One region of the Clostridium sp. YIM B02551 genome, then DNA from elsewhere that is predicted to be linked to it. Evidence: predicted binding sites of a transcription regulator. Region 1 holds the regulator's gene; the other holds the start of a gene.

Region 1 (4,283 bases):
TTAGCTGAAAGTGCTGCTATCAAATCCTTTTTAACCTTGTCAAAATTAACATTTAAGGTATTTAAAATTGTAAATGCAACACCCTCTCTTTCATTTACCATTGCAAGTAACATATGTTCTGGAGAAATATAATTTTGGCCTAAATTTCTAGCTTCTAGTAAGCTTAAGTCTAATAATCTTTTAGTTCTAGGAGTTAATGGTATATCCTCCTTGCCAGATTCAAAATCCCCTTCTCCTACATATTGATGAAGTAAATTTATTACTTGGTCTTCTTTTACTCCATATTCTTGCAATAAATCTTTGCTTATTCCATCTTCAGCTATTATTCCTAGTAGAATATGTTCTGTTCCAATGTATCCATGTTTAAAGTTTTGAGAATGCTTCTGAGCTTTTAATATGACTCTTTGAGCTCTCTCAGTAAATTTACCATACATCATTTTCTCCACCTCCTAAGTTTCTAATAAAATGTTTCTAATTATATTCGCTCTCTCAATGTTTAAATCTCTTTCCTTTAAGCCTGCACCTAAATGATTCTGCAAAGTAGCATTCTGAGAATAAATCAATATCTTATTTAATTTTTTAATAGTTATATCTTCTATTATTCCAAGTTCTACACCTAATCTTAAATTTGATAATAAGGATAACCCCTCTTTCAATGTAAGTATCCTGGAACTCTCTAGCAAAGCACGTGCTCTAAACACCTTATCTTCAAGCTCGTATTTATATTGTTTAAGATATATTTCTCTCAATTGCTTTTCTTGAGAAACAACTTGTAAAGTCACAGCTTCTAAATTATTTAAGATATCTTCATCTGTAACTCCTAGTGTTACCTGATTTGATATTTGATAAAGATTTCCTTCTCCTTTAGAGCCTTCACCATATAATCCTCTTATGGTCATTCCCACTTGTGCCAATCCTTTAAGCAATTTATTCATTTCATTATTTAAAGTCAAGGCTGGTAAATGAACCATAACTGAAACTCTCATAGCTGTTCCTAAGTTTGTAGGACATGCTGTCAAATATCCAAGTTTCTCATGAAATGCATACTCAAGCTTATTTTCAAGCAAAGAATCAATTGTATCCGCTTTTTCATATACTTCTCTTATATTATATCCTCCTGATATACATTGTAGTCTTATATGGTCTTCTTCATTTATCATCAAACTAATTGTTTCATTGTTATCCACTATAAAAGAGGCCACATCATTATTTTTAACAAGATTCGGACTTATTAAATGCTTCTCAACAAAACTTTTTGCTAAGTTAGGAGTTACTTCCCATAAATTATAAGTATTATACTTATCATCTTCAGAAACAGACTCCATAAAAGCTTCTCTTACTTTTTGTCCTATCTGTATGCCTTCTTCTTTAGTTAATTTATTAGGGAATGGAAATTCTTTTAGATTTCTTGCTAGCCTTACTCTGCTAGAAATAACAATATTCTCTTTATTACATTCTATCCAACTTTCCATAAATCTTCCCCTCCTATTCTCCTAACTTATCTTGTAATATTTTGATTTCATCTCTTATTTCCGCCGCTCTTTCATATTCCTCGGCTAAAATTACTTTTTGTAATTCTTCTTTTAGTTTTAATATCTTATTTCTTTCCAATATCTCTTTACCACATTTTTCAGGAATCTTTCCTATGTGTTCAACATCTCCTTGAACTCTCTTTATTATTTGACTTAACGATTTTGAGAAACTCTCATAACACTCACTACACCCAAGTAATCCAGTCTTCTTAAATTCGTTATATGCCATACCACACTTTTTACAGTATATGTCACTCTCTGTTTGTGTTTTAGTATTTTTATTGTAATAATCTACAAGCCCTCCTAGTATACTTTGAAGTGGAAATCCATCAAATTCTTCAAAGGAAGTACTTACAGGTATATCTGATATGTCAGCTGCACACTTTTCACACAACCTTACTTCACTTTTATTTCCATTAATAATCTTAACCATATGAACTGTAGCTTCATTTTTGTTACACCTCTCACATAACATATTACTTCCTCCTTTATGATAATAATAATGCAACTGTAGCTTTTAAAATGTCAGCTCTTAATTTATTTTTATTTTCCACAGAATTTAAAGTTCTTTCATTTATTACCATCTTTATAATCTCAAATTCTCTATCATCTATAATGTCTGCATCATATAGACTTTCAAGTAGTGCTATAGCATTATGGTATGTTATAGAATCTCCAATACTTTCATCTATTAATTCTTTTCTTCTCTTATGATTATCATATTGTACTTTTCTTATTACAATATATCCTCCGCCGCCTCTTCTACTCTCAATCAAATATCCTTTTTCATGACTAAATCTTGTAGTCAGTACATAATTAATTTGAGATGGAGCACAACTAAATCTATCTGCTAATTCATTTCTTTGAATTTGTAATTGCTTATCTTCGCTTTCTAATATCAAGCTTTTTATAAATCCCTCAATTACGTCTGATAATCTTGCCATTTTAGCACCTCTTTACCTTGACTTTCTTTGACCTTTATTAAATATATATTATCATATAATAATTATTAGTGCAATTCCTTTGAATATAAATTAATAATATTTTTTACTCTACTTGGTTATACTTATTTTGAGGTGATATGGTGGAAATTATATGGTTTGGTCATTCTTGTTTTCTAATTAAAACATCAACTGGAAGAAAAATTCTTATGGATCCTTTTGACGAAACTTTAGGCTATCCAACTGTTGAGGAAGAGGTTGATATTATAACCATATCTCATAACCATTTTGATCATAATTATATTAATAAATTAAATTCTTCATGTAATATTTGCAGAGAACCTATAAAATATTCCCTTAACTTTTGTAGTATAGAAGGATTTGTATCTTATCATGATAATTTGAATGGAATGAAAAGAGGGCCAAATATTATATATGTAGTAGAAATTGATGGATTAAGAATATGCCATTTAGGAGACCTAGGACATGTTCTATCTGAGGAAAGTAGAAAGTTATTAGAACCAATCGATATTCTGATGATTCCTATTGGCGGAAATTATACAATTAATGGGAAGGATGCTAGCTTATTAACTAAATTACTTAATCCTAAATTTGTTATTCCTATGCATTATAGCACTCCATATATATCTGCTTCGATAAATGGGGCTGAAGACTTCTTAATATCAATGAGAAATATACATTCTTTAGAAGGAAATAAACTAAATACCTCTTCTTTAGATTTTAATATTTCCGAGCCTAAAGTAATTTTCTTTTCAATTTCTGATTTATAAAGAAATCATTTAATGGATTATGAGCCATAGATTTTTCTCAGTCTGTCCTTCCGAACATATGAGATAAAATTCGGTTATAGACTATTTATCTTTTTACACTATAAAATAAAAAAACATCGCTTAAACAGCGATGTTTTTTGTTTAAATTATTCTTGAACTGGTGCTCCTACTGGGCAAACATTAGCACAGTTTCCACAATCGATACAAGAACCTGCATCTATAACAAATTGTGTATCTCCTTGGCTTATTGCATTTACTGGGCATTCAGCAGCGCATGCTCCACAGCTTACGCAAGAATCTTCGATTTTATATGCCATAACCAACACCTCCTAATATTTTTGACGAAAAACGTCATGTCTATTTTAGCATGTTTGGTTAAAATTTAAAAGTCTTTTAGAGCATTTTTTATACTACAGTATAACCTAAAGATTCCACTGAATCGATAATTTTATCTATTGCACTAAAATAATCGTCATATATTATGTTAGCTTCGCCCTTCTCTCTGCTTATTTCGCATGCTACAACTCCTTGGTTGGATGCTATTGCATTTTTTATCTTTCGTACATCTTCAGCAGTCTTCATTCCTGCAATCCTTAATGAAGATTTCATTCTAATCCCCCTTGAAAGTTTTAATTTCCCTTTATTAAATCTTTAATTAATGCTTTATCCGCATCATCTTCTATTACTAATTTAATTTCTCCATCATCTACACTATCTTCATAACTTCCAGATACTAACTCTACATCTTGGATATTATATTCTCTAATAATTTCTTCTTCACCAAATGGCATTCTAACCTTAACAATTTCCTTAACAGTATTATTTCCTACAACTTCACCTTTACCGTCATCAGTAGAAACGACTGATCCTACTCTAGGTAATCTCTTCCTAATATCTTCATAAGTACTTTGTTCATAATTTAAGCAGCACATTAATCTTCCACAAATTCCTGAAATCTTAGTAGGATTTAAAGAAAGATTTTGTTCCTTCGCCATCTTTATAGATACTGAAGCAAAATC
Region 2 (4,283 bases), on a different contig from region 1:
TTCAGTCTTACCGACACCAGTTGGGCCTAAGAAAATGAACGATCCTATTGGTCTATTTTCGTCTTTTAGCCCTGCTCTTGCCCTTATAACTGCATTTGTAACTGATTGAATTGCCTCATTTTGACCTATAACTCTTTCTCCTAATTCATCTTCCAATCTTAAAAGCTTCTTCTTTTCCCCTTCCACTAGCTTTGTTACAGGAATTCCAGTCCATTTAGATACTATGTTTGATATTTCATTTTCTGTAACCTCTTCCTTTAAAAGGGCTCCCTCATAGTTTTCTTTAACTTCATTTTCTTTTTCAGCTATTTTCTCTTCAAGGGATGGAATAAGTCCATATTTAAGTTCAGCTGCCTTATTTAGATCGTACTCTCTTTCATATTTTTCAATCATTCCTCTAGCATCATCTAGCTGCTTTTTAAGTTCTCTAATCTCTGATATATGAGACTTTTCTTTTTCATATTTTGCACTCATCTCGTCATTTTTACTTTTTAGTTCCACAAGTTCTTTATCTATTGATTGAGCTCTTGCAATTGATGCTGGATCTTTTTCTTTAAGTAATGCTTCTCTTTCAGTTTCCAATAGAAAAATCTTTCTTCTTACCTCATCAAGTTCCGTAGGCAAGGAGTCTATTTCGCTTCTTATCATAGCACCAGCTTCATCTATTAAGTCTATGGCCTTATCTGGCAAGAATCTTCCTTGAATATACCTATCAGATAATTTTGCAGCTGCAACTATGGCAGAATCATGGATTCTTATTCCATGATGTATTTCAAATCGTTCCTTTAATCCTCTTAAAATTGAAATTGTATCTTCTACTGTTGGCTCATCAATTATAACTGGCTGAAATCTTCTTTCAAGAGCCTTATCTTTCTCAATGTATTGTCTATATTCATCAAAAGTTGTTGCCCCTATACAATGAAGCTCTCCTCTTGCTAAAAGAGGCTTAATTAGGTTTCCAGCATCCATTGCACCTTCTGTTTTACCAGCACCAACTATTGTATGAATTTCATCAATAAATAATATTATTCTACCTTCTGAACTCTGAACTTCTTTTAATACCGCTTTTAGTCTCTCTTCAAATTCACCTCTATATTTTGCACCTGCAATTAATGCTCCCATATCTAACGAAAATATTATTTTATCTTTTAATCCCTCTGGTATATCTCCTCTAACAATTCTCTCAGCCAATCCTTCAACTATAGCTGTCTTTCCAACTCCAGGCTCCCCAATAAGTACAGGGTTGTTTTTAGTTCTTCTAGAAAGAATTCTAACAGTTCTTCTTATCTCCTCATCTCTTCCTATAACTGGATCTAGCTTATGTTTCTTGGCTAATTCAACTAAGTTGACTCCGTATTTGCTTAACGCATCATATGTTCCTTCTGGATCTTGTGTTTCAACTCTTTGACTTCCTCTTATTTCTTTTAAGGCCTTTAAAAATTCATTCTTTGTAACACCATATTTATTTAACAAATTCCCTATTACATTCTTATTTTCTATGTCAATAATCCCTAAGAATACATGCTCTACACTTATATACATATCTTTAAAGTCTTCAGCGTATTTATCTGACTTTATAAGTATTTCTTCTATTTTCCTAGTTGCGTATACACCTGATGAGGACGCAGCTGAACCTAATACCTTAGGCATACCAGATAAAAGTGAATCAGTATCCAATCTTAGTGATTTGATATCTTTTCCCATCTTACTTAAAATATTTGCAATAAGTCCATCTTCAGCATTAATAAGAGCTGCAAAAAGATGTATTGAATCTACACTTTGATGATTGTTCTTAACTGCTATTTCATGTGCATCATTTAATGATTGCTGCACTCTTAATGTCATTTTTTCAATATTCATATTATCACCTCATTAAAATTCTCCTTGTATTTTGCTTTAATTTAATAATAATATAAAAGTCAAAGAAAGTCAAAGTCTATTTTTATCTTCCTTTTATCTCTTTTTTCTCTTTATGATATAATATATTTATAAATAATAATTTGAGGTGAGAACTTGAGAAGAGAACATATAATTTATCCATTAGATATGCCAGTAACAATTTCATATTGCTCAATTGAAGATTATCCTATTCACTGGCACAACGCTATTGAGATAATATTTGTACTTAAAGGTACAATAAATGTAACCATAGATTCAGATACTTATGAAATTGAAGAAAAAGAGATGGAAGTAATCAACAATAATGAATCTCATAGAATATTTTCAAAGGATCCTGATAATAGAGTTTTAATCTTCCATATGGACTCAAGTTTTTTTGAAAAATATTATAATGACATAGAAAATATGTTTTTCTATCTTAATAGTTCAGACGAAGGAGCTCAAGAAAGTCAGGAATATGAAGATCTTAGAATTTTTCTTTCAATAATTCTTTGCGAAGCAATACAAAAAAGAGAAGACTATGATGAAGAAATTGAAAGTACTTTAATAGATATGCTATATCATTTAATTAACAATTTTCACTATTTAACCTATGAGAAGGAAGAGCTAAAGGACAATGAAGAACAATTAGAAAGATATCATAGAATTGCAAAATACATTTTCAATAACTACAATAATAAAATAAGTCTTCAGGAAATAGCTAAAAAAGAATTTTTAAGTGCAGACTATCTTTCACATGAGATAAAAAATGCTACGGGCTATAGTTTTACTGATTTATTAAATCTTACAAGAGTTGAGGAATCTATAAAGCTGCTTTTAGACAGCAATATGAGTATTTCAGAAATATCTGATGAGGTTGGTTTTTCTCATACAAGATACTATAATAAGAATTTTAAATTTTACTACAAATGTACTCCACTTCAATATAAAAAGAAGTATAAATTAGATGAAAAATCTTATGAAAAAGCAAAAAAATTAACTTACTTAGAAACTTCTGAAGCACTTAAATTCCTTTACCCTTATCTAGAGGATTATGACAGATTTAACTATGAAAATAGAATTCATAAAATTCATATTAATATGGATGAAGAAATTTCTCCTTTCTCTGACGACTTTAGAAAAGTAATTAATGTAGGGGATGCCTTCGACCTTCTAATTGAGGATAATAAAGATAACCTTGAAGAAATTCAGGAAGAAATCTCCTTTAGATACGGAAGAATATTTAATCTTTTCCATAGAGATATGGGGATTTTCCCAGGTAGCAGCTTTTACAATTGGAATAAAACAAAGACTGTTTTTGAATTTATGGAATATATTGAACTTACACCTCTAGTTTTATTGGAACAATTAGAGCTTACAGATGAGGAATTGATAAATGCCTTCCATAGCTATGTAGAGTATTTTTCGGAAATAGAGAGTATTGATTTTTATAACATAAAATATCAATTCCATAGCGACTTTCCATCTGAACTTAAAAGTGAGATTATTAAAATTTTAGAGGAAAACTCATTGGAATATGAAGATGAAGGTTATATTGGAAATCACCTAGAAATAAACAAAATATACGACTCAGCTTATATGATACCTTATATTATTCACCAAGTGGCTAATAATAATATATCTTTAAATTTTATTAGAGCTTTTGACGTATTAGAGAAAGAAGTAGTACTTACTAATGAAGTATTTTTTGGTTCTTCAGGGTTGGTAAATGATATGGGAATTAAAAAACCTTCTTATTATGCTTACTATTTACTTGGCAAATTAGGAGATATTCTTGTCCAAAAAGGTGACGGTTATTTAGTTACTAAAAGCGATGATGAGTATCAAATTCTTCTTTATAATTATGGTGAAGAACTTAATAATTTAATTAGCTATGAAGCATTGGAAAAAAGAAGAGGTATTAAAAATACAACTGAAAAGAAAATATCCTTAAATATAGTAAATATAAATAGTAATGCACAAATAACTACCTATATATTAAATGAAAAAATAGGTTCATCCTACAATTACTGGTTAGGTATGGGAAAACCAATTAGATTAAATAAAGAAGAAAGGGAAATTCTTCACAAAGCTTCTTTCCCAGGCATTAATTTTAGATACACAAAGAAAAGTTCTGTTTTAAATCTACTACCTAAACTAAAAGGGTACGGTGCACATTTAATAATAATAAAGAAAGTATAAAACAATAATAAAAAAGTACAAAAACACCTTAATTAAGGTGTTTTTTTGTTTTTACTAATACTGGATTTATGAAGAACTTCTCGCAAATGTACCATTTTATAGCCTTAATTGTCAATGAATTTTACAAAACTTACCTCTATAATAATATTAAGAAATATTAAAGGGAGCGTGAGTGTATGAAAATATTAAAAAGAATATTTAAG

What was found. The regulator CtsR, encoded in region 1, represses protease genes until heat stress. The targets are predictions, from matches to a motif close to AAGGTCAANNAAGGTCAAAT.
Region 2: the regulator CtsR is predicted to act here: its motif matches at 1,916-1,935, upstream of clpB (ATP-dependent chaperone ClpB).

The regions. Positions count from the first base shown of each region.
Region 1 covers NZ_JAKGTF010000012.1:7,649-11,931, reverse strand. The annotation lists gene L1S47_RS14665 (ATP-dependent Clp protease ATP-binding subunit) at 1-437, opposite strand, end outside; gene L1S47_RS14660 (protein arginine kinase) at 450-1,472, opposite strand; gene L1S47_RS14655 (UvrB/UvrC motif-containing protein) at 1,486-2,007, opposite strand; gene L1S47_RS14650 (CtsR family transcriptional regulator) at 2,021-2,476, opposite strand; gene L1S47_RS14645 (MBL fold metallo-hydrolase) at 2,614-3,264, shown strand; gene L1S47_RS14640 (DUF362 domain-containing protein) at 3,411-3,581, opposite strand; gene L1S47_RS14635 (heavy-metal-associated domain-containing protein) at 3,670-3,873, opposite strand; gene L1S47_RS14630 (stage 0 sporulation family protein) at 3,894-4,283, opposite strand, start outside.
Region 2 covers NZ_JAKGTF010000003.1:151,884-156,166, forward strand. The annotation lists gene clpB (ATP-dependent chaperone ClpB) at 1-1,860, opposite strand, end outside; gene L1S47_RS04970 (helix-turn-helix domain-containing protein) at 2,014-4,080, shown strand.